Regions from separate parts of the Blautia sp. HCP3S3_C4 genome, predicted to be linked through region 2. Evidence: riboswitches for the same ligand, from Rfam matches in the RefSeq annotation. Region 2 holds a riboswitch; each other region holds the start of a gene.
The links. A riboswitch is a leader RNA that binds a small molecule or an ion and turns the genes downstream of it on or off. The one in region 2 is predicted to bind cobalamin.

Region 1 (10,189 bases), on a different contig from region 2:
ACAATTTCCTTCTCAGCAATACATGGAAGGTTATTGTCAAATGTACATCCATTTACAATGTCCTGAGCTGCTTTACGGATATCTGCGGTCTCGTCAACCAGTGCCGGCGGGTTACCTGCTCCGGCTCCGATACCACGTTTACCAGAAGAAAGCACTGCAGTTACTACACCAGGGCCACCTGTTGCTACGATCAGATGAATATCCTTATGCTTCATCATAGTGTTGCTTGTTTCCAGAGTAGGTTTTTCAACTGTAACTGCGATATTGTCCGGGCCACCGTTTTCCAGAGAAGCCTCGTTCAGCAGATTGATCGCATAAATAGATGTTTTGACAGCTGCAGGATGAGGATTAAATACAACTGTATTTCCGCCTGCAAGCATACCCATAGTGTTGCACAGTACTGTCTCACTTGGATTTGTACACGGAGTAATGGCTCCGATCACACCAAAAGGTCCCATCTCAACAAGAGTCAGACCTCTGTCTCCTGTCCATGCAGTAGTTGTAATATCTTCTGTTCCAGGTGTCTTATCAGCAACAAGAATATGTTTCAGGATCTTATCTCCTACATTTCCCATTCCTGTTTCCTCAACACCCATACGTGCCAGAACTTCTGCATTATCTTTGATTTTTTTACGAATACAGGTAATAATTTTCTCTCTCTGATCCATGGACATCTTCTTAACGATCTGCTGAGATTTCTTCGCAGCCTCGATAGCATCATTCATATCTTTGAAGATTCCATGTTTACCGGTCGGAGCGTCTGCAATCTGCATCTTTGCCATTACTTCCTGTACAATTGACTGTACCATGTTCTCATTAATTGGCATGAGACTGTCCTCCTTAATCATTCAAATATTTATTTCATTCCCAGCTGTTCCATTACTCTTTTTGTGATCTCAGCAACTACCTGTGCATCGTTCTGTGCAGGAGTTTCTTCTGTACATCCACAGTCACCGCCAACAAAATCATACTGATATCCAGGGAATTTTTTGAATTCGCCGCCATCATGACATGCTCCGCCACAGTTATGGCAGTTCATACCGCCCTTGTTCTGGCAAAGGTTTGCCGGATGTTTACCAGCCATACCGAATTTACGACGGATTTCATACAGTTTCTTAATATTCTTCTCATCGAATTCCTTCGGGCCACCCAGTAATTTACTCTGATACAGAAGCTGTGCATAGAATTCTACAGATTCCATTTTCATGTAAGCTGCATTCAGGTCTGTGCTCCATGTCAATGCTCCGTGGTTTTCAAGAAGAACTGCATCAAAATATGGAAGATATTTTTCAAGATTGTCCGGAATCTCCATTGTAGAAGGTGTACCATATTCAGCGATCGGAACGCATCCAAGAGCGATAACTGCCTCTGGCATGATCGGCTGTGTAAGCGGAATACCTGCAATTGCAAAAGATGTTGCATATATAGGATGTGCATGTACAACAGATCCTACATCCGGTCTCTTCTCATATACTCTCATATGCATCTTGATCTCGGATGATGGTTTGAATCCCGGATTAGCCTGGATCACATTACCCTGGGCATCAACTTTACAGATAAACTCTGGTGTCATGAAGCCTTTGGAAACACCTGTTGGTGTGCAAAGGAATTCATTGTCATTTAATTTTACGGAGATATTTCCGTCGTTAGCTGCCACCATGTTGCGGTTGTAGATTCTTCTTCCGATGTCACAGATCTGTTTTTTGATTTCAAATTCGTTTACCATGCTCATTTTCCTCCTTAAGGCATTTGGTTCTTTGACGTTTCTTCACTGATCATAACATAATCCGCATAAAAAGTCAAGAGAACAGCGTTGTTTTGTGTTGTTTTTCACATCTTTTCTGTGTTGTTTTTGTTTGTTTTATATTTATGTGGATTCTGGATTCCACATATAATATTTATTTTTATCCTCCGATCTGGCAGTCAAGTGCGCAGACAGCATGTACCGCTTTTTTAAGGGTTTCCATATGCTCTTTTGTCGGAGGTTCGATATCTCCCATGAGATAGGGTCTTCCAAGGCCTTCATATTTATCCTGTCCTAATCTGTGGTAAGGCAGAAGATGTATCTTATCCACTCCGGGAAGAGTTGACGCAAATCTGGCAATCCCCTGAATCTCCTCTACCGTATCATTAAAAGTAGGAATTACCGGCACCCGGATCACCAGGTGAGTCTTACCTGAAACAGCAACCTTTCTGGCATTCTCCATCATCAATTCATTGGATTTCCCGGTAAAGGCTTTATGTTTTTCATGGTTTGTGTGCTTAATATCCATCAGATAGGTATCCAGATAAGGAAGGATCGCTTCTATGGTCTCCCAGGGTGCGCAGGCCATACTCTCAATTGCTGTAGTGATTCCCCGTTCCTTTGCTGCACGGAGCAGATCCCTGGCAAAATCAGGCTGGCACAGGCACTCGCCTCCCGAAAGCGTCATACCGCCCCCCGAACGATAGTAATAAGGCCTGTCCCTTTCCACCTCTTCGATCATCTCTCTGACTGTAGCGTCATAACCAATCACCTTATTTTCTCCCAGAACCTTCATATTCTGAATTCTGTATTCCTGGGATTCCGGGTTACAGCACCATTTGCATCTGAGCACACAGCCCTTCAGAAAAACAATAGTTCTTATTCCAGGTCCGTCATGGATAGAATATCGCTGGACATCAAACACCCTGCCCTTTGTATCCAAACAGTCCATGTTTTCCCCTCTCTGTTAAAATCCCTGCTCTGTACGGCGGATAATATCATCCTGCAGAGATCTGGAAAGTGTTGTAAACAGTGCACTGTAGCCAGCCACACGTACGACCAGATGTTTATACTTCTCAGGATGTTCCTGTGCATCCAGCAGAGTTTGTCTGTCAACTACATTAAACTGCATGTGCATGCCCTTCTGGTCAAAGTAGGAACGGATCAGTGCCACAAATTTCTCAAGTCCCTCCCGTCCTGAAAGAGCAGACGGATGGAATTTCTGATTAAACAAGGTTCCATTGGATACAATAAAATGATCCAGTCTTGCAACAGAAGATGCTGCTGCTGTCGGTCCCTTTACATCCTTGCCTGCTGACGGAGAAACTCCATCTGCCACAGGAGTATGTGCATATCTGCCGTCAGGAGTAGCTCCTGTCTGTCCGCCCAGCGGAACATTTGCAGATACCGGATAAAGTCCTGCCTGGAACTGTCCGCCCCTTGGATTCTTATAATTCTGAAGAGGCTTGGTATATGTATAGGCAACCTCTCTGGCAAAATAGTCAACCTCCGGAATGTCATTTCCGAATTTCGGAACCTCATCGATCATGTCGTGGATTTCTTTGAATCTGGAAAGCTTATCCGGTTCCGGCTTCATGCCGATCAGACTGTTAAGCACTGCAGCCGCTGTAGATGCATCCACATTCCGTCCTGCCGCCTTCATAGCCTTCAGGATCTCTGTTCCAATATCTCCGGCAGACTGGGCATCCAATCCTTTATCGTAGTTCCATATCAGTGCTTCTTTCAGCTCTTTCATGGAAATCTTCTTTTCATCATAAACCAGCTGGCGTACTGCAAAAAGACCATCTGCCATATTTGCGACACCAAAGCCCTGTGGTCCTGTGAAATTATAAACTGCACCGCCTTCCTGAACGGATTTGCCTTTTTTCAGGCAGTCATCCACCATACAGGAAAGGAATGGTAGCGGACATCTCTCCGCATGTGCCACATCAATGGCATTATCCGCATTTACAAGAAGTGAAATACAATATTCCATCTGTTTCTTGTAAGCATCAAAGAATTCCTCAAAGGTGTTCATCTGAGTCACATCGCCGGTAGGAATACCCACCATCTCACCCTTGTCCATACCATTGGAGAAAACAAGCTCCAGCGGACGGCACATATTGAAGAATGCAGCATCATGCCAGCCTTCTGTCTTACCTGCTTTCTGCGGTTCCACACATCCGATAATGTTATAGTCACGGGCATCTGCCAGGGAAAGTCCTCTGTTCTGCAATGCCGGAATGATCACCTCATCATTGTAATATGCCGGCAGTCCGATTCCTGTTCTGGTAAGCTCTGCAGCCTTGATCAGGAATTCATGAGGGGAACCGTTCCACACTCTTACAGAAAGGGAAGGCTGAGGCAGTCTTACATGCATGGAAGCCTGAATGCACATAATAGAAAGATCATTTGTCACATCTTCCCCTTCACTGTTCTGACCACCTGCGATCAGGTTCTGGAAAAGGCTGTAACCTGCAAATCCCTCTGCTGATGCCGCATCACGGCATTTATTCAGATCATTCAGTTTCACCCAGATACAGTCCATCAGTTCCTGTGCGTACTCTCTGGTGAGAGCACCTCTCTCCACATCCTTCTTATAATATGGATACATATACTGATCAAAACGTCCTGGAGAAATAGAGTGGCCACTGGATTCCATTTGTAACAGTTGCTGTATAAACCAGAATGACTGGCAGGCTTCATAAAAGCTGTCTGCACCCTTTCCCGGTACTCTGCTGCAGTTTGCAGCAATCTGAAGCAGTTCCTGTTTTCTGACAGGATCTGTACACTGTGACGCCATTTGCTCTGCAAGCTGTGCATAGCGATGTGCATAATCAATCACTGCCTGGCAGCTGATCAGTACAGCTTCCAGAAAATGAGATTTGCGGGCATAATCACCATCACCTACATTGCATTTTTTCAGTTCTTCCCGGGTTTTCTCCATAATACCCTCGAAACCGATTTCCAGTACCTCCCAGTATTTTACAGTAACATGTCCTACGCCATTATAGAAATAATTTCCAGGTGTAAAGATATTATGTTCGATAGCCTTAATGGCTTCCGGTGCCATATAGGAAGTAGCAAGTTCACTGGTTGTTCTTCCCTTCCAGTATTTATCTGCTTCCAGCAGATCAGCTTTAGTCTGCTCTGCAATATCAAATGGGTCAGCTGTTCTGGTAGCAACTGTGTCCAATTCAGCCTCCAGCCATTCATAGGAAAATTCCGGGAAGGTCTGACATCCTCTGGGAGCAATGGTACTGCTTCCTACAATCAATTCATTATCGCGGATGATAATCGGAATATGATGCAGAATATGTGCAAATGCTTTGGCCCTACGGGTAATGATCGGTTCGCCTTCCGTCTCCTTATAAGATTCCGTCAGAAGCTTCGCTCTGGAAGATTCAATCACCGGCATATGCTCATAAAGAGCATCTACCAGCTTCTGGATTCTCGGAGATTTGGGAATATCTGATGTTTGAAATTTTTCCATGTTTCTCCTTTCTCATGAAAGAGGAGTTTTTATCTTCGCATTGCCATTCCCGGCGCTCAGACAAATTTCTTTCACTTTTTTTCATGTACTCATGTAAAACCATTATACCTCATTCGCCTCATAAGGTCAACAAAAAACAACATATTTCAAACTGTTTCTATGTTGTTTTTTGTTTGAATTGTTTGTAAAATTTAGTTGTTTTTATTCCGAACCCCAATTGACAACCTTTCTTCTTTCTGTCATAATTGTTATATATATTTTTTCAGAATATCTCTGCAAAACAGTCATTAATTTTATTTAAAAGGGGATGATCCTTACGTATCTTGCAGATATCCATACACATTCCATTGCAAGCGGACACGGTACTTCCTGCACAATTTCCGATATGGCAAAAGAAGCCGGACGCAAAGGCATGAAGCTTCTGGGCATCACTGATCACGGTCCCGGTACTCTTGCTTCCGGCACATCTTCTTATTTCCGCGGGTTGCCATTCTGCCCCAGAAAGCGTTTTGGTGTAGAAGTACTTTATGGCGTAGAACTCAATATTCTGGACATTCAGGGACATGTAGATCTAAGTGATGAGCTGTTGTCTAATCTGGACTACGCTATCATAAGTATGCATGGCCAGAACTACAGATCCGGAACTGTCAAAGAGAATACTCTTGCATACCAGAATGCAATGAAGTATCCTGCCGTAAAGGTTCTGGGCCATTGTGATAACCCGGCTTTTCCGGTGGATTACGATGCACTGGCTTATACAGCCAGCAGAGAAAATGTAATTTTTGAAATCAACGAAGTCTCACTGACTCCCGGCGGATACCGCGGTGACACCAGGGCAAATAACGCAGAAATCCTTCGTTGCTGCCTTAAATATCAGCTTCCCATTGTTTTATCCAGCGACAGCCATGGAAAAGAGCATGTAGGAGATTTTACCTATGCAGCAGAGTTCGTTCACCAAACCGGCTTTCCCGAATCATTGATTCTGAACAATCAGATTCCCAGACTGAAGGTATTTCTTCAAACCCGTTAGTTGTTTCCAATATGTGTTCATACCATTTCTTATGCAGGTATACAAAAAAAGATCATCAACAGATATTTCTCATATAAATATCCATTGATGATCTTTTTTATTTTCACCGGTCAGCCAGCCTTACTGCTGATCTGCACGCATTTTCTTCATCAGCTCAGCCAGTTCCTGATATTTCCCGGTCACATATCCATAGTTCTTTCTCTTATGAGGAAGCTGACAGTTGGTACAGTCCTTCAGCCCACTGTCTGTATATCGAAAATTCCCACCGCATTGATCCCCCAGTGCATATAAAGGGCAATAACAAAACAAACAGTTAAAATCCTCAGGATCTGCTCCCTTATGGCAGGGAAAAAACTCACATTTTTTATGACTGAAAAAAGAATACTCTTTATCTTCCCAATATGGTTTTTCCATATCTTATTCCCTTCTTCCAAATAGGCAGACAACAGATCAATCTATGATTTTCTCCATAATAAAGAGGGAGCGATGCTACTCCGGGGTAGAAGATTAATCCGTTCATGAGTGCGCGGAGGGAACGAATATTTCCGAAGTAGTATCGCCTGCCATTTAATCATGTATAATTCATAAAGAACAGGCGCATTCCATAAAAAATGTCTGCCTTCGAAAAAGCAGACAACGCTCCGAAGCTGCGGATTCAACGGAGTTGGTTGTTACACTTTACACGGAAGTTTAACCTCGCCATACTAAGCAGGTTTCCTGGCTCCAGGCTCATCGCTCCTCTCTCCTTCTCATGCTATGGCACAATGGATCTGCGAGATTTGCTCCTCTGTTACAGTGACCGGATCGCTCAGGTTTCTCACCTGATTCCCTCTCTCTGTACTGTATAAATAACAGTATCAGCACTTAATATGTTCTATATGGAATTATACTGTCCTTATAATAGCATCACTGTTAGAGAATGTCAACTATTTGTCAAAGTTTTTCAGAAACTTTTTTATATACTTTTTAAAAATTTTTTCAAATAAAAAACCAGGCAACAACACATATGGACGTCACCCGGTCTTTCCTCATTATTTTTTATCGGATATAATCTTTTGCAGATTATACAAGTCTTCTTACTGATACAATTGTTCTGTATGCAGCGTTGTCGCTGATCTTAATGCCGTCTACAGAGTTGGATGCATGTACAATACGTCCATTTCCCATATAAATTGCCACATGGCCGCCATAACAGATCAGATCACCTGGCTGCGCATCTGCGTAAGATACTTCTGTTCCACAATTCTGCTGTTCATAAGAAGTTCTCGGAAGGCTTACTCCAAAGTTGGCATATACACTCTGTACAAATCCAGAACAGTCTGCACCACTTGTAAGACTTGTTCCTCCCCATACATATGGATTTCCCACAAACTGTGTAGCATAATCCACTACAGAAGAGCCTGAGCCTGAACCAGAAGAAGAATTGTCAGAATCAGAAGACTGTTCTTCTTCATAATCTTCCTTTGATACTGTATTGTCAGAATCAATAACATTGCCATACTCATCATATTCCACATCCTCACCGGACTGTGCATTATCAATGACATTGCCATCTTCATCATATTCTACATCGTCTGATCCCTCATAGTTATCTTCGTCTGTATCCTCATCTGTATTTTCAACCGGATTTCCATCCTCATCATACTCTACATCTTCTGAGTTTGCAGCTTCCTCTGCTGCAGCAGCTTCTTCTGCCGCCTGTCTTGCAGCTTCTTCCTCTGCCTGACGTCTGGCCTCTTCCTCTGCCGCAATACGCTCTGCTTCCAACTGCTGGATCTCTGCTGTCTGCTCTGCCAGAAGATTTGCATATTCTGTTGCCTGCTGCTGTGCATATGCGATTTCATTTTCATAATCAGCAGACTCAGATTTTTTCTGATCAATCTGGTACTGAAGAGTATAAGACTGCTCTTCATAAGAAGATTTCATCTCTTCCAGCTCTGCCTTATCAGACTCATACTGTGTTTTTAAATTATTTACTTCATCAATGGTCTTCACATATTTGTCCAGATTTTTTCTGTCCTGTTCATACATCTGCTGGGTATTCTCAGCTCGTGTAAGAAGATCACTGAGATCTTCGGAATTCAACATCATCTGGAACCATGCAGAATCACCACCCTGCTCATACAGACACTGGATACGCTTCTTCATACTCTCGTACTGCTTATCTCTGGCTTTCTGCGCTTTTGCAAGATCCTGTTTTGTTCTGATGATATCAACCTCTTTATTGCTGATATCATTTTTAAGAGTATCGATGGAAACCATAACATTAACAAGATTGGAATCCAACTCTGAAATTTCACTCTCAAGCTGTGCTTTTGCATTTGCCAGTTCATCCATGCGGGAATATGTGGCATCAAGCTGTTGGCTTGTAATCGCCTGTTCTTCTCTTAAATCATCTTCTCTGGAAGCGCTTACGCTTACGGCCTGTGATGCAGTCATAAGCAGTGCTAATGTAAGACATACAATTTTTTTCTTCATGGTCTCTCGTCCTCGTAACCTTTTATTTCTTTTTATGTAATAGTTTCGTAATATTTATTTTAAGTCTTATTCATATTAACACATCATTTCCATGAATGCAAGGATTTTTTATAAATTATTTTAAATTTCCGTAACATTTAGTAATGTTTACGCAAAAAAGCAGCCGTCCCAACGGACAAGCTGCTTCTTTCATTTCATATTGAATTTGAATGCATCTCTCAATTTCTTAACTGAAAAGATCTGCCAGAATCTGATCTGCGGTCTTGCTCAGATATCCATCCGGATCAGAAAGTGTATTTCTGTTCCATCTGAAATAGTTTCCGTTACGGCTGTAATTACCGCTGGATGTGTGATATGCAGAACCATATTTTGCATATCCCGGATATCTGGACATATATTTCTGTGCCAGTGCAATTGCCTGACTTCCATACGTTCCATTCGGTGTAGGAGTTCCTGCGATCTGTACACCTGCATTTGGTGTAGAATGAACAATTACAAGACTCTTATCACTGCACTGTCCCAGAACAATCCATACATGGCCTTCATTATAACCAATATCACCAGGTTTGAATGTCCAGTCGGATTTTGACAGATCAGACTGTGTAAGAATGCTTCCCCAGCCTCTTGCCTTATAGGTAGATCCAACTTCACCGGAAACAACTGTATATCCGCTTCCAACTCCTGACTTCGTCTGCATCACCTGATATGCAGCCCAGCCAACAAAACCGGAACAGTCAAAACCTTTTGCTCTGTTTTCAGTACTCAGGTCTCTGTAATTATTATAATTATAATCTGCAGTCTGACTGTTATAGAAAGCAGTCATGGTAGGACTAAGTCCCTTACGGGTAGAATCATTCCATCCACCACCCCATACATAAAGGGCTTTTCCTACCGGAAGCAATGCTCCCGCAAGATAATTCTTAATCGTCTTACTTCCGTTTGATTCCGGAGTGATCAGCAAAATACCGTTGGAATCAAAAGTATATTTCTTACCGTCAATGGTAACCTGGCCTGTTGCCATTTCACCGGTCTTAGTATCAAAATAATATTTATTATAATTAATGGTCTGCCAGCCTGTCGCCATCTTACCGCTTTCTGTGCTGAAATAATAGTTCTTACCATCAATCTTCTGGAAGCCCTTTGCCATGATACCATCATCTTCTTCGAAGAATCTGGCTTCACCTTTTGTATTTTTTGCCCATCCTGTCAGCATGTAACAGGCACTTGTAAAATATCTGGTGTTCTTTTTGCTGTCTGTCAGAAACTCTTTACATGCAGCAACGCCACTCTTACTGTAGAAATAATATTTCTTTCCCTTCAGTGTCAGCCACTTAGTCTGCATAAATCCAGTAGACTCATCGAAGTATCTCTTTTGTCCCTTGGAGTCTGTCAGCCAACCGGTCATCATGATTCCGGCGCCTTTGCTGAAATAGCGCTTTCTTCC
Region 2 (10,189 bases):
ACCTTCTTTCCCAGGCTGAGCATGACGAGCTGGCCTGCGCCATCCTGATCACTACCAGCCGGGAATTTGCAGACAAGGTTGACCAGGAGGTAAAGGGCTTTGTAGAAGTTCTCTCCAGAAAAGAGATCATCCAGAAGTCCCTGGATAACTTCGGCTACATACTGATCGCAGAGGATATGGATGAGGCTATTGAGGCAGCCAATGAGATTGCACCGGAGCATATGGAGATTGTTACAGCCAACCCCTTTGAGGATATGATGAAGGTTAAGAATGCAGGAGCTATTTTTATCGGAGAATACAGCTCTGAACCTCTGGGAGATTATTTTGCAGGACCAAACCACGTACTTCCCACCAACGGAACTGCCAAATTCTTCTCCGCCCTTTCTGTAGATGACTTTGTCAAGAAATCCAGCATTGTCTATTATTCCAAAGCTGCACTGAGGGACATCCACAAGGATATTGTCCAGTTTGCAACATCTGAACAGCTGACTGCACATGCAAACTCCATTGCAGTACGTTTTGAGGAAGAAGAAAACTAATCAGAAGGAGACATACAATGGCCAGAGAAGCTTCGGTAGAGAGAAATACAAAAGAAACACAGATGAAATTAACGATCAGCCTGGACGGAACCGGATGTTCTCATATTGAGACAGGCGTAGGATTTTTTGACCACATGCTGGACGGCTTTACCAGACACGGACTTTTTGACCTGAACGTAAAAGTAAAGGGAGATCTGCAGGTAGATGACCACCACACCATTGAGGACACCGGAATTGTACTGGGAACAGCATTAAAAGAGGCAATCGGTGACAAAAAGGGCATAAAACGCTACGGAAGCTGCATCCTTCCTATGGATGAATCCCTGGTGCTCTGCGCCATTGACCTGTCCGGCAGACCCTATTTTGCCTGGGATGCAGAGTTTACCGCTGACCGGATCGGAGATATGTCTACAGAAATGGTGAAGGAGTTTTTCTACGCTGTTTCCTATTCCTGCGGCATGAACCTGCACATCAAAGTCTTAAGCGGTGGCAACAATCATCATGTAGCAGAAGCCATGTTCAAAAGCTTCGCCAAGGCACTGGACGCAGCTACCTCCTATGACCCACGGATCACAGACGTACTTTCCACAAAGGGAAGTCTGGCATAAAGGAGGCACATATGAATAAGAAAATCCATCCTGCACAATCTGAGGAGAAGGCCTTTACCTGGGCAGATTTCAAGCTGAACAGCGACGGAATGGTACCAGTGATCGCACAGGACTATGAGACTGGTGAAGTACTAATGCTGGCTTATATGAATGAAGAGGCCTACAATACCACTGTGGAGACAGGAAAAATGACCTACTGGAGCAGAAGCCGCAATGAACTGTGGACCAAGGGTCTGACCTCTGGACATCTCCAATATGTGAAATCCCTTACCCTGGACTGCGACAACGACACCATCCTGGCAAAAGTAGACCAGGTAGGAGCTGCCTGCCACACCGGAAACCGAACCTGCTTTTTCAAACCACTGTACCAGGGTTGAAAATGTCTGAAAAATACGAAACGATTTTTGGTAATTTTCGTCTTATTCTTGACAATCTGTAAAATTTGTGGTAAAAAAAGAGTATCCGAATTGAATATGTGCAAGAGTTATAACGTTAAGGTTACATCCTAATGGATGTGCAAAAGGGAATCCGGTGAGAATCCGGAACGATACCGTCACTGTGTAAGGGAGCTGTTTTTCAGAACCACTGGTTTACCGGGAAGGGAGAAGCAGCGATGAACGAAGTCAGGAGATCTGCCTTAGCGTGGAATTTGGGGTCTGCGGTTTACAGTACCTTTGTTCTCATGACTTACATAGTTCTTATCGTATCCTGCCGGATGTTTATGTTATGTCCGGTATTTACGAAATCCGATACAAACCGTGTATAATGAGAAAAGTAACAGCTGCAGAGATGCGGCTGTTTTTCTTTGCATACATCTGTCCGGAAATATTTAATTATTAAAAGAGGATAAACACCATGAAAAGAAAATCTATGTTAGCCTTATTGTTAGCAGTATCAATGACTTGCTCTATGACAGCAGCTACCGGCACAGTTGCATTTGCTGAGGACGCAGCTACAGAAGAATCCGCCGATGACGCAGCTGCTACAGATGACGCAGAAGCTACAGATGATACAGCAGCTGATGCTGCAGAAGCTACAGATGATGCTTCCGCAGATGCTGATGCTTCTTCCGATGACCAGAAGGCAGCTGATGAGGTTGGCGCACTGATCGATAAAATCTATGTTCAGGAAAGAACAGACACAACAGATGATGACTGTAAGGCAGCCAAAGAAGCATGGGATAAGCTGACAGATGCACAGAAAGAACTGGTAACAGGTGAAAATGCAGATCCTGACTACTTCGGACGTGACACAGGAGATGCTTCCAAGGATGATCCTCGCAACCAGGATGAAATCGGTGAAAACGAGCTTTTAGTAGTAAGCTTTGGTACATCCTTTAACGACAGCCGTGCAGAAGATGTCAAAGGTATTGAGGATGCACTGGCAGCAGCATATCCGGACTGGTCTGTAAGAAGAGCTTTTACAGCACAGATCATCATCAACCATGTACAGGCAAGAGATAACGAAGTAATCGACAACATGCAGCAGGCACTGGACCGTGCAGTAGCTAACGGTGTTAAGAACCTGGTTGTGCAGCCTACTCATCTGATGCATGGTGCTGAGTACGATGAAATGACAGAAGCAATTGATGGATACAAAGATAAATTTGAATCTGTAGCAATCGCAGAGCCAATGCTTGGTGAAGTTGGCGATGACGCTACCGTGATCAACGATGACAAGAAAGCAGTTGCCCAGGCAATTACAGATGAAGCCTGCAAGGTAGCCGGATTCGATGATATGAAGGCAGCCGCAGATGCTGGTACAGCATTTGTATTCATGGGACATGGTACTTCCCATACAGCAAATGTAACCTACGACCAGATGCAGACACAGATGGATGATCTTGGATTCACAAACGCTTTCATCGGTACTGTTGAAGGTGAACCGGAAGATACCGCATGCGATAAAGTAATTGAAAAGGTAAAAGAAGCAGGATTCAAGAATGTAATCCTTCGTCCTCTGATGGTTGTTGCAGGTGACCATGCAAACAACGATATGGCCGGCGATGATGAAGATTCCTGGAAGAGCCAGTTTGTAGCATCCGGAGATTTCGACAGTGTTGACTACCAGATCGAAGGACTTGGAAGAATTGCAGCAGTAGAAGATCTGTATGTAGCTCATACAAAAGCAGCAATCGACTCCCTGGGAGCAACAGATAATGCAGCTGCAGATGAGAACGCTGAAGCAGCAGATGATGAAACTGCATCAAAAAATGAAGCAGCAGATGAAACAGCAACAGAAGAAGCAGATGCTGAATAATCAAATTAAATAAAATCAGGCCTGACGGATAACCGGTACAGGCAACAGAATCTGCCCGGATACTTGCAATAGTTTCCGGGCAGATGTATTATGTAGATATTAAGTCTGAGGCAAAGTCTGGGACGGATACATTTTACCCAGACATTTTATGTAACAGACAGGTAACAGAAAGGAAGACATTATTATGAAAAGACGTTCATTCGTATTATTTTTATCTGCTCTGACCATGTCAGCAGCTTTGATCGGTACCAGCCCTGTACTGGCAGAAACAAAAGAAACCACAGAAGCAGCGGACAGCAAGGAGACAGATGTCAAAGACGCAGATACCAAAGACAGTGATGCCAAGGATACTGCAGACTCCGCAGTTCTGGAGGATGGGGTTTACACAGCTGAGTTTGATACAGACAGCAGTATGTTCCATGTAAATGAAGCCAATGACAAAAAGGGAACCCTTACTGTAAAAGACGGCAAAATGACAATCCATGTGAGCCTGGTATCCAAAAAGATCGTCAACCTCTTTGCTGGAACTGCAGAAGATGCTGCCAAAGACGGAGCCGAAATCCTTGATCCTACCACAGATACTGTAAAATACAGTGACGGAATGACAGAAGAAGTATACGGCTTCGATATCCCTGTACCTGCCATTGATGAGGAGTTTGACGTTGCCATTCTTGGAGAAAAAGGAAAATGGTATGACCACAAGGTCAGCGTCAAGGATCCTGTAAAGGATGACTCTGCAGAAAGCAGCGATGCCGAAGATTCCAAAAAAGAGTATACAGGTAAGAAAATAGCAGATCTTGGTGTTGAGGACGGAGACTATACTGCAGAGGTAACTCTCACAGGCGGTTCCGGCAGAGCCACCGTGGATTCTCCTGCAGCCATCAGCATCAAGGGCGACAAGGCTACAGCTACCATCGTATGGAGCAGCCCGAACTATGACTATATGATAGTGGATAACCAGAAATACGAGCCTGTAAACAAGGACGGTAATTCCACCTTCGAGATCCCGGTAAGTGCTTTCGATACAGAGCTGGCAGTAACTGCCGATACCACAGCCATGAGCACCCCTCATGAAATCGACTATACCCTGAACTTTGATTCCTCTACATTAAAGGAAGCAGATAAGAAAGCAGAAAAGTAAAAATCATCAAGAATAAACGAAAGCAAGAAATACAGAATAATTATGAAAAAATATCTACTATACCTATTCACAGCCATTACTCTGCTCTGTGCCTGTACCTTCACCGTACAGGCTGCAGCAGAGGACAAGACCCCGGCAGAGCTCCCGGGTCTGACCTATGACCACAGTATGGAGCTCAGCTATGCCCAGGAATTCAGTGTAGACTATTATAACGACGGATATACACTGATCACCATTGTGGATGAGGGACAGTACCTGCTGGTACCAGAGGGCAAAGAAGCCCCTGAGGGACTGGACAAAAACATAACAGTACTGCAGCAGCCACTGGACAATATTTATCTGGTAGCAACCTCAGCCATGGATCTTTTCCGGGCTATTGACGGCATCGACAATATCCGTCTTTCAGGCACCAAGGAAAATGGCTGGTATATCCAGGAAGCCAAAGATGCCATGGAAGCCGGCCATATGATCTACGCAGGCAAATACAATGCCCCGGATTACGAACTGATCCTGAACGAAGGCTGCGATCTGGCTATTGAGTCCACTATGATTCATCACAACCCGGAAGTACAGGAGAAGCTGGAACAGTTCGGCATCCCTGTGATGGTAGAGCGCTCCAGCTATGAGCCCCATCCTCTGGGCAGAACAGAATGGATGAAGCTTTATGCAGTCCTTCTGGGCAAGGAGGATGTGGCAGAGAAGGTATTCAAGGAACAGACCGACAAGCTGGACAAGGTTCTGTCCTCTGATGACAAGGATACCGGCAAAACCGTAGCTTTCTTTTACATCAATTCCACAGGTGCAGTCAATGTGCGTAAAAGCAATGACTATGTATCTGAGATGATCCATCTGGCCGGAGGCACCTATGTACCTGATACCGGTGAAAGTGACAATGCCCTGTCCACTATGAACATGCAGATGGAAGAATTTTACGCCAAGGCAAAGGATGCAGATTATATTATCTACAACAGCACCATTGACGGAGAACTGACCTCTGTCAGTGAACTGCTGGCAAAAAGCGAGCTGCTGGCAGATTTCAAAGCAGTGAAAGATGGCAATGTATGGTGTACCGGCAAAAACCTTTTCCAGGAAACCACAGGGCTGGGAACCATGATTGAGGACATTCACACCATTCTCACCACAGAGGATGATTCACTGGATGAATTAAACTATATGCATAAACTTAAATAATTGCAGGAGTAAGAAACCTATGAACGACAGAAAACGCACAGCCCGGTACGGCTTTGCCTTTATTATCCTGGCAGTGCTGCTGGTGATCCTTTTCATATGGAACGTAAATGCCGGCAGCATCCCACTGTCAGTGGGAGAGATCCTGAATATCATATTCAGGCATCAGGGAACAGATACCGCTTACAATATTATATGGGAAATCCGTCTGCCCAGGATCCTGGCTGTCATCATCCTGGGAGGAGCCCTGTCCGTATCCGGATTTCTCCTGCAGACCTTTTTCAATAACCCCATAGCCGGCCCCTTTGTACTGGGAATCTCCTCAGGAGCCAAGCTGGTAGTGGCAATGCTTATGATCTTTTTCCTTAGCAGAGGCATTTCCATGGGATCCGCAGCCATGATCGTTGCAGCCTTTATCGGCTCCATGATCTCCATGAGTTTTGTCCTGCTGGTGGCAAAAAAGGTCCACAATATGTCCATGCTGGTCATCAGCGGTGTTATGATCGGATACATCTGTTCTGCCATCACGGATTTTGTGGTCACCTTTGCAGATGACTCCAATATTGTCAATCTCCATAACTGGTCACTGGGAAGCTTCTCCGGTATGTCCTGGGGAAATGTGAAAGTTATGGCGGCAGTAGTGATCCTGGCCATGATCATCGTATTTTTCATGTCAAAGCCCATCAGCGCTTATCAGCTGGGGGAAGTCTATGCCCAGAATATGGGAGTAAATATCAAGCTTTTCCGCATCGGACTGATCCTTTTATCCAGTGTGCTGTCCGCCTGTGTCACAGCTTTTGCAGGCCCTATTTCCTTTGTGGGAATCGCAGTGCCCCATATTGTGAAAAGCCTGTTAAAAACAGCCAAACCATTGTTAGTGATCCCTGCATGCTTTATGGGCGGTGCAGTATTCTGCCTGTTCTGTGACCTGATCGCCAGAACAGTATTTGCACCTACAGAGCTCAGCATCAGCTCCGTAACCGCAGTGTTCGGCGCACCGGTGGTTATTTACATTATGATTCACAGACAGAAGAGGATATAAGACTATGGAAAATACAAATAAATCCTATTTTTTTCATACAGACCAGCTTACTGTAGGCTATGAGGGCAAGCCTCTGATCAGGGAGATCAATATCCAGCTGAACAAAGGGGAAATCCTTACACTCATAGGTCCTAACGGTGCCGGCAAATCTACTATCCTCAAAAGCATTACCAGACAGCTGGCAACCATCAGCGGTACTGTCTATCTGGAACAGCAGCAAATGGCCCGCATGTCCAACAAAGAGGTATCCAGAAAGCTGGCTGTAGTTCTCACGGAACGCATGCGGCCGGAGCTTATGACCTGCGAGGATATTGTTGCAACCGGACGTTATCCTTATACAGGTACTCTGGGAATTCTTTCTGCCTCAGATAAAGAGAAGGTCAGAGCAGCTATGGAGACCGTCCATGCCTGGGATCTGAAGGACAGGAATTTCACAGCCATCAGCGACGGCCAGCGTCAGAGGATCCTTCTGGCCAGGGCAATCTGCCAGGAGCCGGAGATTATCGTACTGGATGAGCCCACTTCCTTCCTGGACATCCGCCACAAGCTGGAGCTTCTCACCATCCTGAAAAAAATGGTACTGGAAAACCAGCTTACTGTGATCATGTCCCTCCATGAACTGGATCTGGCTCAGAAAATTTCTGACAAAGTGATCTGTGTACACGGAGAATATATAGAAAAATACGGTACACCTGAAGAAATTTTCACTTCTGAATATATCCGCAGACTCTACGGAATCACCAAGGGAAGCTACAATGCCTCCTTCGGCTGTGTGGAAATGGAACCACCTACAGGTAAACCACAGGTATTTGTCATTGGAGGAAATGGCAGCGGCATCCCCGTATACCGCAGACTGCAGCGTCTGGGAATCCCCTTTGCAGCAGGAGTACTCCATACCAATGATGCAGACTATCAGGTGGCCAGCGCACTGGCAGGAACCGTAGTGGCAGAGAAGCCTTTTGAGATCATTTCTGATGAAAACTTTGAAAAGGCCCTGCAGATCATGGGAGAGTGTGAGGCAGTACTCTGTCCACTTACAGACTTCGGAATAATGAATGAAAAGAACAAAAAACTGCTTGCAAAAGCCAAAGAAACAGGTAAGCTCCGGGAATCCTGAAGGACTCCGGAGCTTTTTTCTTGCTATTTGTACTTCAACGTGATAGAATAAATTCCGATATTTCCATCGGACAAATCGTAAATATCTGATCCGGTGTAGAATTAGAATATGAATAACGAGATAGGTTTGACTCGAGTATGTTTGAAAAATGCTTTCCACAAGATGTGCGTCACAATTTGTGGGAATGATTTTACAAACACGCTCCAATTTAGACAGGGAGGAATAAAAAATGTGTGGAATTGTAGGATATACAGGTAACACTCAGGCAGCGCCAATTCTGCTCCATGGTCTCTCCAGACTGGAGTACAGAGGCTATGACTCAGCAGGAATAGCAGTCCGTGACGGCGACAAAAATACAGAAATCATCAAAGCAAAGGGCAGACTGAAGGTTCTGGCAGAGAAAACCAACGATGGAGAATCCGTACCCGGTACCTGTGGAATCGGACATACCAGATGGGCCACCCATGGAGAACCCTCTGAGATCAACGCCCATCCCCATATGAGTGATGATGGCAATGTAGTAGCTGTCCACAACGGAATCATCGAGAACTATCAGGAGCTGAAGGATAAGCTTATTCGCAAGGGCTATGAGTTCTATTCCTCTACAGACACAGAGGTAGCAGTCAAGCTGGTAGACTATTATTACAAAAAATATCTGGGCACACCGGTAGATGCCATCAACCACGCCATGGTCCGCATCCGCGGCTCCTACGCACTGGCTATTATGTTCAGGGACTATCCTGGGGAAATCTATGTGGCACGTAAGGACAGCCCTATGATCCTGGGTGTAGAGGAGGGAGCCTCCTACATCGCCTCCGATGTGCCGGCTATCCTGAAATACACCAGAAACGTATATTATATCGGAAACATGGAGATGGCCCGTGTACAGAAAGGTAACATCACCTTCTACAACCTGGACGGAGATGAGATCCAGAAAGAGAAAAAGACCATTGAGTGGGATGCAGAGGCAGCAGAGAAGGCAGGCTTCGAGCATTTCATGATGAAGGAAATTCACGAACAGCCCAAGGCAGTCCGGGATACTCTGAACTCCGTATTAAAGGACGGAGCTATCGATCTGTCAGAGGTGGGCCTTACAGAAGAGGACATCCAGAAGATCAGCCAGATTTATATTGTAGCCTGTGGTTCTGCCTATCATGTGGGAATGGCAGCTCAGTATGTGATCGAGGACCTGGCCAGAATCCCGGTACGTGTGGATCTGGCATCTGAATTCCGCTACAGAAATCCCATCCTGGATCCTAACGGTCTGGTGATCATTGTCAGCCAGTCCGGAGAAACTGCAGACAGCCTGGCAGCACTCCGTGAATCCAAAAAACACGGTCTGCGCACCCTGGGAATTGTCAATGTAGTAGGTTCCTCCATCGCCAGAGAGGCAGACAACGTATTCTACACTCTGGCAGGCCCGGAAATCTCCGTAGCCACCACCAAGGCCTACAGCACCCAGCTGATCGCTGCCTATGCACTGGCTATCCAGTTCGGTAAAGTAAGAGGAGAGCTTGACGAGGAAAAATATCAGGAACTGATCACAGAATTGCAGACCATCCCGGACAAGATCAGCAAGATCCTGGAGGATGACAGAGAGCGGATCCAGTGGTTTGCAGCCAAACAGGCCAATGCAAAGGATGCCTTTTTCATCGGCAGAGGTATTGACTATGCCATCAGTATGGAGGGCAGTCTGAAAATGAAGGAAGTCAGCTATGTACATACAGAGGCCTATGCAGCAGGAGAGCTGAAGCACGGAACCATCTCCCTCATTGAGGAGGGAACCCTGGTGATCGGTATCCTGACCCAGAACCACCTGTATGAAAAAACCATCTCCAACATGGTAGAATGCAAGAGCCGCGGTGCCTACCTTATGGGACTGACCACCTTCGGCCACTATAATATCGAAGACACCGCAGACTTCACCGTATACATCCCCAAGACAGACGAACACTTCGCCACCTCACTGGCAGTGATTCCCTTACAGCTCCTGGGCTACTACGTCAGCGTAGCCAAAGGCCTGGATGTAGACAAGCCGAGAAACCTGGCTAAGAGTGTGACTGTGGAGTAATAGTGAACGTGAACACAGGCAATAATGATACAGAATTCTGCAAAAGTTCACAAATTTTCCACAAAAGGTTGCATTATCATACAAATATGATTATAATACAACATGAAGTGACAGGAATCGTTCTGAAAAGCTTCCTGTCCATATCCTGAAATCTATGTTCTTTAAATCGTCGCTTTGCCGCGTTTAAAGGTATGGATGGACATATCTTGAACAAAAGATTCGCT
Region 3 (10,189 bases), on a different contig from region 2:
GTCCTGTGATCAGTGTGATCTGCATATCTGTGATGGGAGAACCGGTCAGTACTCCCGGATGCTCCCGTTCTTCCAGATGAGTCAGGATCAGTCGCTGCCAGTTACGATCCAGCACGTCCTCACTGCATGCAGTAAAAAACTGCAGTCCACTTCCCGGCTCTCCCGGTTCCAGAAGCAGGTGTACTTCTGCATAATGACGCAGCGGTTCAAAATGGCCTACACCTTCTACCGGCTCTGCGATTGTTTCTTTATATACGATATTTCCTGTGCCAAACTCTACTGCTACATGGAAACGTTCCCAGATCAGATGCTTTAATATCTCAATCTGAACCTCACCCATCAGCATGGCATGGATTTCTCCAAGCTGCTCATTCCATACAATGTGAAGCTCCGGTTCCTCCTCTTCCAGCTCTTTGAGTTTCTTCAGCATCTGGTGAACATCACAGTCCTCAGGAAGCAGAATTCTGTAATTTAATACAGGTTCCAGAACCGGCATCTCAGATTCCCGTTCAATCCCAAATCCCTGTCCCGGATGTGTCTGGGAAAGGCCGGTCACTGCACAGATAGTTCCTGCAGGAGCTTCCTTTGCAAGCTCAAATTTCGCACCGGAATAAATACGGATCTGATCCGCTTTCTCTGTATCTGTAAGAAGTTCCTTCACCTTCAATGTTCCACCTGTGATTTTCATATAGCTTAAACGATTGCCCTGATCGTCTCTGGCAATCTTGAATACTTTTGCCCCGAACTCAGACGGATATGTCGGTGTCTCGCAGTATTTTTCCAAACCATGGAGGAATTCTTCTACACCTGTCATTTTCAGCGCAGAGCCAAAGAAACATGGGAAAAGTTTTCGCTCTTTGATTACTTTTTGGATATCTGATGTTGATATTTTCTCTGTTTCCAGGTATTTTTCAAGCAGTTCCTCATCGCAGACAGAAACATCTTCCAGAAACTGAGAATGCAGAGCTGATTTTTCCCAGGTGAAATCAACGCAATTATCACTTAATCGCTTCTTTAATTCTGCCAGAAGTTTCTCTTTATCTGTTCCATCCTGGTCCATTTTATTGATAAACAGGAACGTCGGAATCTGGTATCTTGCCAGAAGTCTCCATAACGTCATGGTATGCCCCTGCACACCATCCGCTCCATTGATTACAAGGATGGCATAATCCAGAACCTGAAGTGTTCTCTCCATTTCCGCTGAGAAATCCACATGTCCCGGCGTATCCAGCAGAGTTATCCCCCTGTTTCCCAGTTCAAACTCCGCCTGCTTGGAAAAAATCGTAATTCCTCGTTCCCGTTCCAGGTTATAGGTGTCCAGATACGCATCCTTATGATCCACCCGCCCCAGCTTACGGATTTTTCCCGTTAAATATAAAATTCCCTCCGACAACGTAGTCTTACCTGCATCTACGTGGGCAAGGATACCAATAACAAGTTTCTCCATAGTATATTTAAAAACTCCTTTTTCTTTATAAAATCAGTAGTTATTCTTTTATCGCTTCATCTGTTAAAATCCTTTATCAATTAATTATTTTAACATACTGATATAGATAAATCCAATAGGGTTGTGTTTTTATGTGTTCATTTAGTCCAAAAGAGTCCACATTTACAGTTAATGTGGACTCCGCTTCCATTATTTTTAATATGTGGTTTTCATATTCTTTTTTTCATTCAGCCACTTATATACAGTCTTTTCTTCTACTTTTACTCCCTGAGTAATCTGCTGCACGGATAATCCCATTTCAGCCAATGAAATTGCTGTTTCTTTTTTAGTTTTCATTACTCCTTCTGCCATACCAGCTTCATACTCAGCTTTCCTGAGTTTTCTTTTTTCCTCTTCCTCGTTATATTCAAATATACTCATAGCGACTACCGTTACTGAAAACTTATAAAAAAGTTATAAACTTCTATGTTTCATTCCTACTTCAACGAGTATGCTTTTGATGATATAAATATCTATCTACTCACAAGTTCTTGTACTCTCCATAGGCGTAAATTCCGGACTAACGTATCCGTACATATTTGCATTAACGTTTCAGTGTCAACCTGCAAATTTTTCTCCATAAGTCTTGAGATTTATAGATGCCTGGAAATCTCTGTCAATCATATTCCCACACGCACATCTATAAACTCTGTCAGATAACTTCAGATCTTTTTTGATGTTTCCACAACAGCTGCAAAGCTTTGATGATGGATAAAACCGATCAGCCACAATAAGCTGGATCCCTTTATCGCTGCACTTATATTCAAGCTGTTTTCTAAACCGGAAAAACCCCTGTGCCTGAACTGCTTTGGATAAATGTCTGTTTTTCATCATTCCGCTGACATTCAGATCTTCAATACATATAAATCTTGGTTTTCGATCTACGATCTCCGATATGGTCTGATTTAAATAATTTTTACGGATATTTGTTAATCTGTGATTTCGTTTTAATAAAAGTTTTTCCTTTTTGATTACATTATTTGTTTTACAGTAACTTTCTCCTTTTTTATTTTTCTCGTAAGAACGAGAGATACTACGCTGTAATCTGCGTTTCTGTTTTTCTAATTTCTTTATTTTCTGACTCTTATTGATGTTCTTATACTTAGTTCCATCAGAACAGATCGCCAGATCTTTGATTCCCAAGTCTATGCCGACTCCGTCATCATTAAGTGTTTCCCTGCAGTCAGGAAATTCTACACATACGCTGATCCACCAGTTCAATCCGTCAAAGGATATTCGCGGATTCATATATTTAGCATCTGTCGGAATCCTTCCATGTTCTGCAAGTCTTACCCAATTCATTTTTTGCTTATTTGCCTTCCTGCTGGAGGAAAAGCCTTCAAATTTAACGTGGGTATTACTGAATCGTATCTTAACGTTGTCCTGATAGAACTTCGGCATTGATCTCTTTTTTGACTTGAATCTTGGAAATTTCTGCAAACCTTTGAAAAAATTCTTATAAGCAGTACAGGCATCTTTGATCGCCTGTTTGGTTACATTATTTGAAATACTCAGTAACCATGCATATTCATCAGAATGTCTAAGCTTTGTAAATTCTTTTCTGAGTTCTGCATCTGAAATGAATTTTTCACCTTTTTCATAGTTTTCTATTTCCCTGGCCAAAGCCCAGTTATAAGCAAATCTTGAAGCACCTGCGTACTGAAACATCTTAGTTTTCTGTACATTATTTGGTATCAACATTACTTTTATGGCTTTTACCATCTGTTTCCTCCTGTATCAGTTCACGGATAAGTTTCTTAGCTTTATCCGCTCGTTTTCCTTGTAATTTACAACTGAATACTGTGATTATCTGAACCAGATCCTCAACAAGTTCCTGCTGTTCGGATTTTTCAGTATTATCAATAATCTCAATCTCACAATTATAAAGTGAAGCGATATATTCTATCAGCTCAAAACCAAATCGTAATAGCCGATCTTTATATAAAACAACAACCTTTTCAACCTGATTTTGAGATATTCGCCTGATCAATTCCTGAAGTCCTTTTTTCTTATAATTAATCCCGGAACCGATATCACTTATTACCTCAAATGGCTGTCCTTTTGCCAAAAGATATGTCTTAACATTATCAATCTGTCTTTCCATATCATCTTTCTGTTTATGGCTTGAAACGCGACAATATCCAATTGTAATGCGGTTTTTAGGCTTTACATTTATTACCTGGTTGAGTTACTCATCAGAATAATATCTATAGCCACTTACTGTAGTATGATGCGGATGAAGTTTTCCATTGGCATCCCCATTTCGTAATGTCTGGGCAGATACGCCTATAATTTTTGAAAATTCATGTATAGAATAATATTTACTCAAAGTATCAACTCCTTTCAATAATATTCCACCCTAATATCTTATAAAACTCAACATGTTCTTATATAATTTTATAATTTATATTTAGTTGCTAATAACCCTTCAATCGGTTTCTTTTCACAGTAATTTTTTTGTTCTTTCTTTTTGCCATTGGCAATACCTCCTGTTTTCCGCAGGAGTCAAAGAACATTTTGTGCTATTCTTATCACTTCTCAGCTCCTGCTTTTCATAATTAACTGGAATTAAAAGCATGGATTTCTGAATTGAGATTAGAATAATCAGACGGCAAAAATGCCTTGAAATATAAGAGAAATATGCTTTATACTTATGTTAGCATTACTTACTCTTATTTTCAAGGCATTTTATATTCTTTTTATTTTATAAATTGTATAGAAACTTTTTTATTCTTTATGTGTTCCTCTGATCACTTTGATTCCACGTTCTTCTATCATATTGCAGATCTGTGTCATCCTTGGACATTCATGCTTTCCATCCGGAAGACGACAGACACCTACGTGGATGGCACTGATCTTTTCGCTGACCAGTCTGTCTATCTTTTCCAGGATTCCTTTGTCTTCTATGGGGTCTGTCGGGTTGGCGTCTTTGCATCCATTGCAGGTCATCATTGCTGCCAGACAGGTATCTTCCGGATAATCCTGAAAGAAATCAGTTCTGTTCTGAAATGCTGCCAGGCATCCGACTCTGGCGCATACATTATTAGAATGAATACACGTTAAAATTCCTATCTTATTCATCTTTTTCCTCCATATACAACAGGCCAGAGTCAAAATTTTTTCTGACTCTGGCCTGTCAATTCTCATATTATAAAAATAAAATATGCATCTTCCCGCGGCTGTCATTTACCACTTCCGAATCTACCTGGTAAATCCTTTTGATCAGCTCCTGAGTGAGTACTTCCTGTGGAGTTCCATATCCTTCCAGCACACCATCTTTCAATACATAAATCTTATCACAGTATGCCGCCGCAATATTCAGGTCATGGATAGCTGATATTACAGTTACGTTAAGTTTCTTTACCAGTTCCATCAGCATGATCTGATGTGTGATATCCAGATGGTTAGTCGGCTCATCAAGGATCAGTGCAGGTGTCTGCTGTGCAAGTGCTCTTGCCAGAATAACCCTCTGCTGCTCTCCACCTGACAGCGTAGAAAATGTGCGATCCGCAAATGCATCCATCTGTACCGTTTTCAGTGCTTCTTCAACAATCCGGTAATCTTTTGCATTATCCCGTTCCAATGCTTTCTTATGAGGTGCACGTCCCATCAACACGACTTCCCGTACGGTAAAATCAAAGTTGTAGTAATTGTGCTGTGCCACAACTGCCATTTTTCTGGCGGAGCTTTTTACGCTCATGGAATGGAGTTCTTCGCCGTCCAAATAAACGGCACCTGCATCTGGCTTCAGGATACGGTAGATGCATTTTAATAATGTAGATTTTCCGCTTCCGTTTGGTCCGATGATCCCTACCAGTTCCTTATCCTTTGACTCTATGGAAATTCCCTTCAGTATCTGTCTGGCGTGAAATCCAACCTGAATATCTTCTGTAGTGATTTTCATTACTTACTACCTCCAAATCCATAGGATTTCCGCACAAGCAGATAAATAAAGCATGGAGCACCGATAATGGATACCAGCACACCGATCGGCATCTCAGAATTCTTCAGGATCACACGACATGCCACATCACACCAGATCAGGAATGATGCACCAAGCAGTGCACTTAATGGCAGTAATCTTCTGTGGTCTGTTCCAAACAGGATTCTGATCACATGAGGGATCACAAGTCCTACAAAGCCGATCACACCCGCACAATATACTGCAAACCCAATCATTACAGAAGCAACGATCAGATAAAAAGTTCTCAGCCTGTGCAAATCAGTTCCCAGTGTGATCGATACATCATCTCCTAACAGCATCAGATTCAGATTACGATATTGCGTCCAGAAAATAATTACACAGATCAATGTAACAGGAAGCATTACACCTACTCTGCTCCAGCTTGCGCCTGCAAGGCTTCCCATCGTCCACTTCATTACTTCTGTTGCTGCATTTTTGTCATTGGTGATATAGATAACAAAATTGGAAAAAGCAGAACATACCGCACTGACAGCCATTCCGGCAAGGATCAGTTTGGCAGAAGTAGCTTTTCCGCCCATGTTTGCAATGGCAATTACTGCAAAAGAAGTGACCATTGCACCAATAAATGCAGTAACACCAACTGAGTTTCCACCGAGAAATCCACCAACTCCAAGCATGATCGCCAGTGTTGCACCAAAGGATGCACCGGATGAAATACCAAGTACATACGGATCTGCCAGTGGGTTCTGGACAATCGCCTGCATAACTACGCCACAGACGGAAAGAGCCATTCCAACTGCCAGAGCCAGCAGGACTCTGGGCAGCCGGATCAGCCACACAACATCGTGAACTGCGCCTTCTGCATAGGCGGACAGGCTTTTGATATGAAACAATTTATATGCAATGACACTGTAAACATCTTTCAGTAACAGATCTGCATTTCCAAAAGTGATTGCTGCAAGAATGGAAAAAATCAAAAATGCCGCAAGCCCGATAAGAACTGCCACATACATGGATGTCCTGAGCACACTGCCTTTTTTTGTCTGTGAAACCTGTTCTTTCACTGTTATGTCCTCAATCAGTCAAAATTCACATCCGGATATAATCCTTTTGCGAAAGTTTCAATACCATCCTGTGTACGTGTTGCACTTGCGTACATTTCACTGAGCATGATCGGATAAACACGACCGTTCTTTACAGCGTCAAGGCTCTGAAGTGCTTCGTCATCCTTGATAACGGCAAGCTGGCTTTCTTTTACAGTTTCCGGATCATCACCTGCATATGGCATGTATACAACAAAAATCACATCAGGGTTTGCTGCAATGATATCTTCTTTTCCTGCTGTAGAAGCATCCGGGTTTGCCAGAGTCGCACCCAGTTGTGTTACCATATCTCCACCAAGGCTCTTTGCACCATAGTTTGTGATATCTTCTCCAAGAGGTTCCAGAACCATTACGCTTGGTTTCTCTTCTACATCTGCTGTTGCTGTAAGAGTTTTATCGATCACTGCCTTTGCATCATCTACGATTGCCTGTGCTTTGTCCTGTACATCAAAAATCTTTCCAAGATTTAAGATGTCTGTAAATTCATTTTCCAGAGTTCTGTCTCCGTCAGGGCGTGTGTTTGTGTTGTAATAAGTGTTGCAGCCTTTGTCAATCCAGTCTGTTACATTTCCGAGATTTTTATCAGAAAACAGGGAGCTCCAGGATAAGATCATGTCTGGCTCCAACATCGTTACAGTCTCAAGGGATGGGGTAAATTCATCAAGATAATTTGTTTTTGAAAATGCATCTTTAAGTTCATCCGGAACTTCATTGTCAAGACCTGCAGTAGCTACCAGACGGTCTTCCAGGCCAAGTGCAAGCATGGTTTCAATGCTTCCCTGATATACAGCAAGAACTTTCTCCGGTGCCTTTTCATAGGTTGTTTCGATTTCATTTCCATCATAATCATAGGTTGTGATGGTCAGAGGATATTCTGTCTTTGTACCTTCTGCGTCTGCTGTCTTATCTGCATCTGCTGAATCCTGTGCGTCTGCATCTTCCTGTGTATCAGAGTCTGCATCTGCTGCCGGCTGATTGTCCTCTTTGATTGTCTCAGAGTCTGCTCTCTCTGCTGCAAAAGCTGCCGGAGCTGCGGAAACTGCCATAGCTGCTGCCATCATAATTGCCATGATTCTTGTGGATAAATACCTGTTTTTCATTTGACTTCCTCTCTTTTCGTATATGTTATTTACCTGTTCGTGTAACCGAAAAGATGAGACTTCAGAAAAAGTAAAATAGAAGTGATAAGAATAACGGATACTTTTTACGGAAGCTCCTTCTTTACGCTGTCAGGCAGGTTTCCTGACTCACAGATCACAGAAAGTTCCCATAAAATAAAAACTGATACAACATCCATGCTTCAGCAGTTCATGAATATTGTATCAGAAATATTTCCAGATACTCTCTGACAGCCGGATTCCGCCTTCTCACATATTTATGCAATGACATATTACAATCCCGCTTTTTTTCTGTATACAGTGGCCGCAACCGTTCAGGCATTTCACCTGATTCCCTCTCACATTATCATACACAAAATCTGCGTATGATAATGTTCACTTAACAGCTATTCAATTACGCTGATATAATTTTAGCACACTGCTTTTATAATTACAACCATATTCGAGACACATCAGAATTCTTTCTTCTCCATAAGCCGGACACCAATCCAAAAAGATCCCATATATACAATTACTGTAAATAATACAACTCCGGCCAATACCATTCCCCATTTCAGTCCATTCAGCCATGCACCGACTGCGTCTGCTGAAAGTCCCATTGTTTTTATCAGAATATAAACTACGGCAATTATAATAGCCCACATGACCATTGCAATATAACGTCCTTTTTCTGCTCCAAAATGTATTACAAGCGGGAGCGATACTGACAACATAAGAAGCGCCAGTGGAATGTATATCAGAGTGTCAATAATTTTCTCACTCAGGCACCCCTGAAGCTCTGCCACACCTTTACAGATCACTCCCGTTATTGCTTCAATTCCCCACGCTGCAGCCGTAAGCCCTGCTCCCAGCAGATATTTCTCCGCCACATACTGTTTTCTGGTAACCGGCAAGGTCATAAGAAATGCAAGACCATTATCAAACTCATCATAACTTATAGTCGTAATGGCAAAAATTGCTGTGGCAATCATAAAATATCCTATAGCAAAACTGACGCTCCCGCTTCCTGCCAGATTCAGGATGACTCCCATTACAATAACCAGGATAAAAGACTGTTTCTGCTGTTTCATCAGTTCTATATCCTTTACAAATAATCCCTTCATACCTGTTCCTCCATCATCACTACCAGATCATCAATCTTTCCATTCTCAATTACAACATCCGGATAATTTTCCATATAAAATTGTTTCTGGTTTGTCAGACACCTGTATCCATAAGCTTCTTTCCGAATCTTAATAAGGTATTGCTGATCCAGTTTTTCGTACTCTTCTTCTGAAACTTTAAGAACTGCATAATCTGACAGCAGTACATCTGTATCCTCATGAAGGATAATTTTTCCGGCATGGATCATATAAAAATCGTCACAAAGACTCTCCAGATCTGATGAAATATGTGAACTGATCAGAATAGAACTGCTTTCATTTTCTTCCATATATTCTCTCAGCATGTTCAGCACCTCATCCCTGGCGATCACATCCAGACCAACTGTGGGCTCATCCAGAATCAGCAGTTCTGCCTTATGGCTTAATGCTGCCAGTACTTTAAACTTTGCTTTCATACCAGTGGAAAATTCTTTGATTTTCTTGTCTGTGGGCAGATTGAATCTTCTGCACTGCTGCAGGAATTTCTCTCTGTCAAAATCCGGATATATGCTTTTCATAATATTTGCCACGCCCGCTGCTGTCAGATACATACTGAAGCCTGAATCTGCAAAAACAACTGCCAGTTTCTGCTTATCCTCCGGCTTAAGCTCTTCTGCCTTTTTCCCAAAGACCTCTATCTCTCCGCCATCCGGATGAATCAAGCCGAGCAAAGCTTTAAATGTGGTGGATTTCCCGGAACCATTTCTTCCAATAAGTCCTGTAATCATCCCAGGCTGTACTTCCATAGAACAGTCCAGCGAAAAACCTCTGTAATGTTTCTGCAAATGACTGATTTTCAACATGTCTTAGTCCTCCATGATCATTTCAAAAAGATTTCTGATTTCCTCATCGTTCAGTCCACATCTTCTGCCCTTCATGATTGCCTGCTCCAGATCATGTTCTACTTCTTTGAGCTGTTCTTCCCTCATCAGGTTTTTATTTGTGGCTGCAACGTAGGTTCCTTTTCCATGAACAGTGACGGTAAATCCTTCTTCTTCCAGATTGTCGTAGGCTTTCTTCACAGTCAGGGCACTGATCTTCAGTTCCTTTGACAAACTGCGTACTGAAGGTAATACAGTGTCCGGCTGTAACTCTCCTCTGATAATCGCAGACTTAATCTGGTCTATGATCTGTTCATAAATAGGTACCATGGATGAATTATTGATTATTATATGCATATGTTTCTCCTCCATCTGTAAACAGTATATAACAGTGCATAACTGTTGTCAACTGTTTTATACTGTTATACACAAAAACCTCCGGACATTCCTGCCCGAAGGTTTTCGTTCATTTATATATCAGTTATCCAATATCACTGATCATTTGTCAGATGTAGCTTGTCCAGAATATAGAACACCAGGCTCAGTGCCATACCTACAACACATGCCAGTACCATGCCTGTCAGTTTTACATTT

Region 1: linked by a shared signal. The riboswitch ahead of ACTNC6_RS01140 (cysteine-rich small domain-containing protein) and the one ahead of ACTNC6_RS07765 (sirohydrochlorin cobaltochelatase) in region 2 are both predicted to bind cobalamin.
Region 3: linked by a shared signal. The riboswitch ahead of ACTNC6_RS08085 (ABC transporter substrate-binding protein) and the one ahead of ACTNC6_RS07765 (sirohydrochlorin cobaltochelatase) in region 2 are both predicted to bind cobalamin.

Annotation. Positions count from the first base shown of each region.
Region 1 covers NZ_JBQHWF010000001.1:239,443-249,631, reverse strand. Annotated here, with positions in the region: gene ACTNC6_RS01165 (aldehyde dehydrogenase family protein) at 1-827, opposite strand, end outside; gene ACTNC6_RS01160 (class II aldolase/adducin family protein) at 857-1,726, opposite strand; gene ACTNC6_RS01155 (glycyl-radical enzyme activating protein) at 1,905-2,696, opposite strand; gene ACTNC6_RS01150 (glycyl radical protein) at 2,712-5,237, opposite strand; gene ACTNC6_RS01145 (phosphatase) at 5,545-6,267, shown strand; gene ACTNC6_RS01140 (cysteine-rich small domain-containing protein) at 6,388-6,681, opposite strand; cobalamin riboswitch at 6,958-7,150, opposite strand; gene ACTNC6_RS01135 (C40 family peptidase) at 7,330-8,745, opposite strand; gene ACTNC6_RS01130 (N-acetylmuramoyl-L-alanine amidase family protein) at 8,972-10,189, opposite strand, start outside.
Region 2 covers NZ_JBQHWF010000006.1:150,062-160,250, forward strand. Annotated here, with positions in the region: gene hisD (histidinol dehydrogenase) at 1-539, shown strand, start outside; gene hisB (imidazoleglycerol-phosphate dehydratase HisB) at 557-1,147, shown strand; partial or broken gene hisI (phosphoribosyl-AMP cyclohydrolase) at 1,204-1,524, shown strand; cobalamin riboswitch at 1,626-1,801, shown strand; gene ACTNC6_RS07765 (sirohydrochlorin cobaltochelatase) at 2,003-3,406, shown strand; gene ACTNC6_RS07770 (hypothetical protein) at 3,591-4,547, shown strand; gene ACTNC6_RS07775 (ABC transporter substrate-binding protein) at 4,590-5,738, shown strand; gene ACTNC6_RS07780 (FecCD family ABC transporter permease) at 5,758-6,777, shown strand; gene ACTNC6_RS07785 (ABC transporter ATP-binding protein) at 6,782-7,894, shown strand; gene glmS (glutamine--fructose-6-phosphate transaminase (isomerizing)) at 8,124-9,965, shown strand.
Region 3 covers NZ_JBQHWF010000007.1:37,739-47,927, forward strand. Annotated here, with positions in the region: gene ACTNC6_RS08050 (NYN domain-containing protein) at 1-1,447, opposite strand, end outside; gene ACTNC6_RS08055 (hypothetical protein) at 1,643-1,867, opposite strand; gene ACTNC6_RS08060 (RNA-guided endonuclease InsQ/TnpB family protein) at 2,045-3,208, opposite strand; partial or broken gene ACTNC6_RS08065 (IS607 family transposase) at 3,171-3,815, opposite strand; gene ACTNC6_RS08070 (CGGC domain-containing protein) at 4,214-4,567, opposite strand; gene ACTNC6_RS08075 (ABC transporter ATP-binding protein) at 4,635-5,390, opposite strand; gene ACTNC6_RS08080 (FecCD family ABC transporter permease) at 5,390-6,475, opposite strand; gene ACTNC6_RS08085 (ABC transporter substrate-binding protein) at 6,490-7,614, opposite strand; cobalamin riboswitch at 7,730-8,006, opposite strand; gene ACTNC6_RS08090 (ABC-2 transporter permease) at 8,085-8,735, opposite strand; gene ACTNC6_RS08095 (ABC transporter ATP-binding protein) at 8,732-9,577, opposite strand; gene ACTNC6_RS08100 (GntR family transcriptional regulator) at 9,581-9,952, opposite strand; gene uraA (uracil permease) at 10,087-10,189, opposite strand, start outside.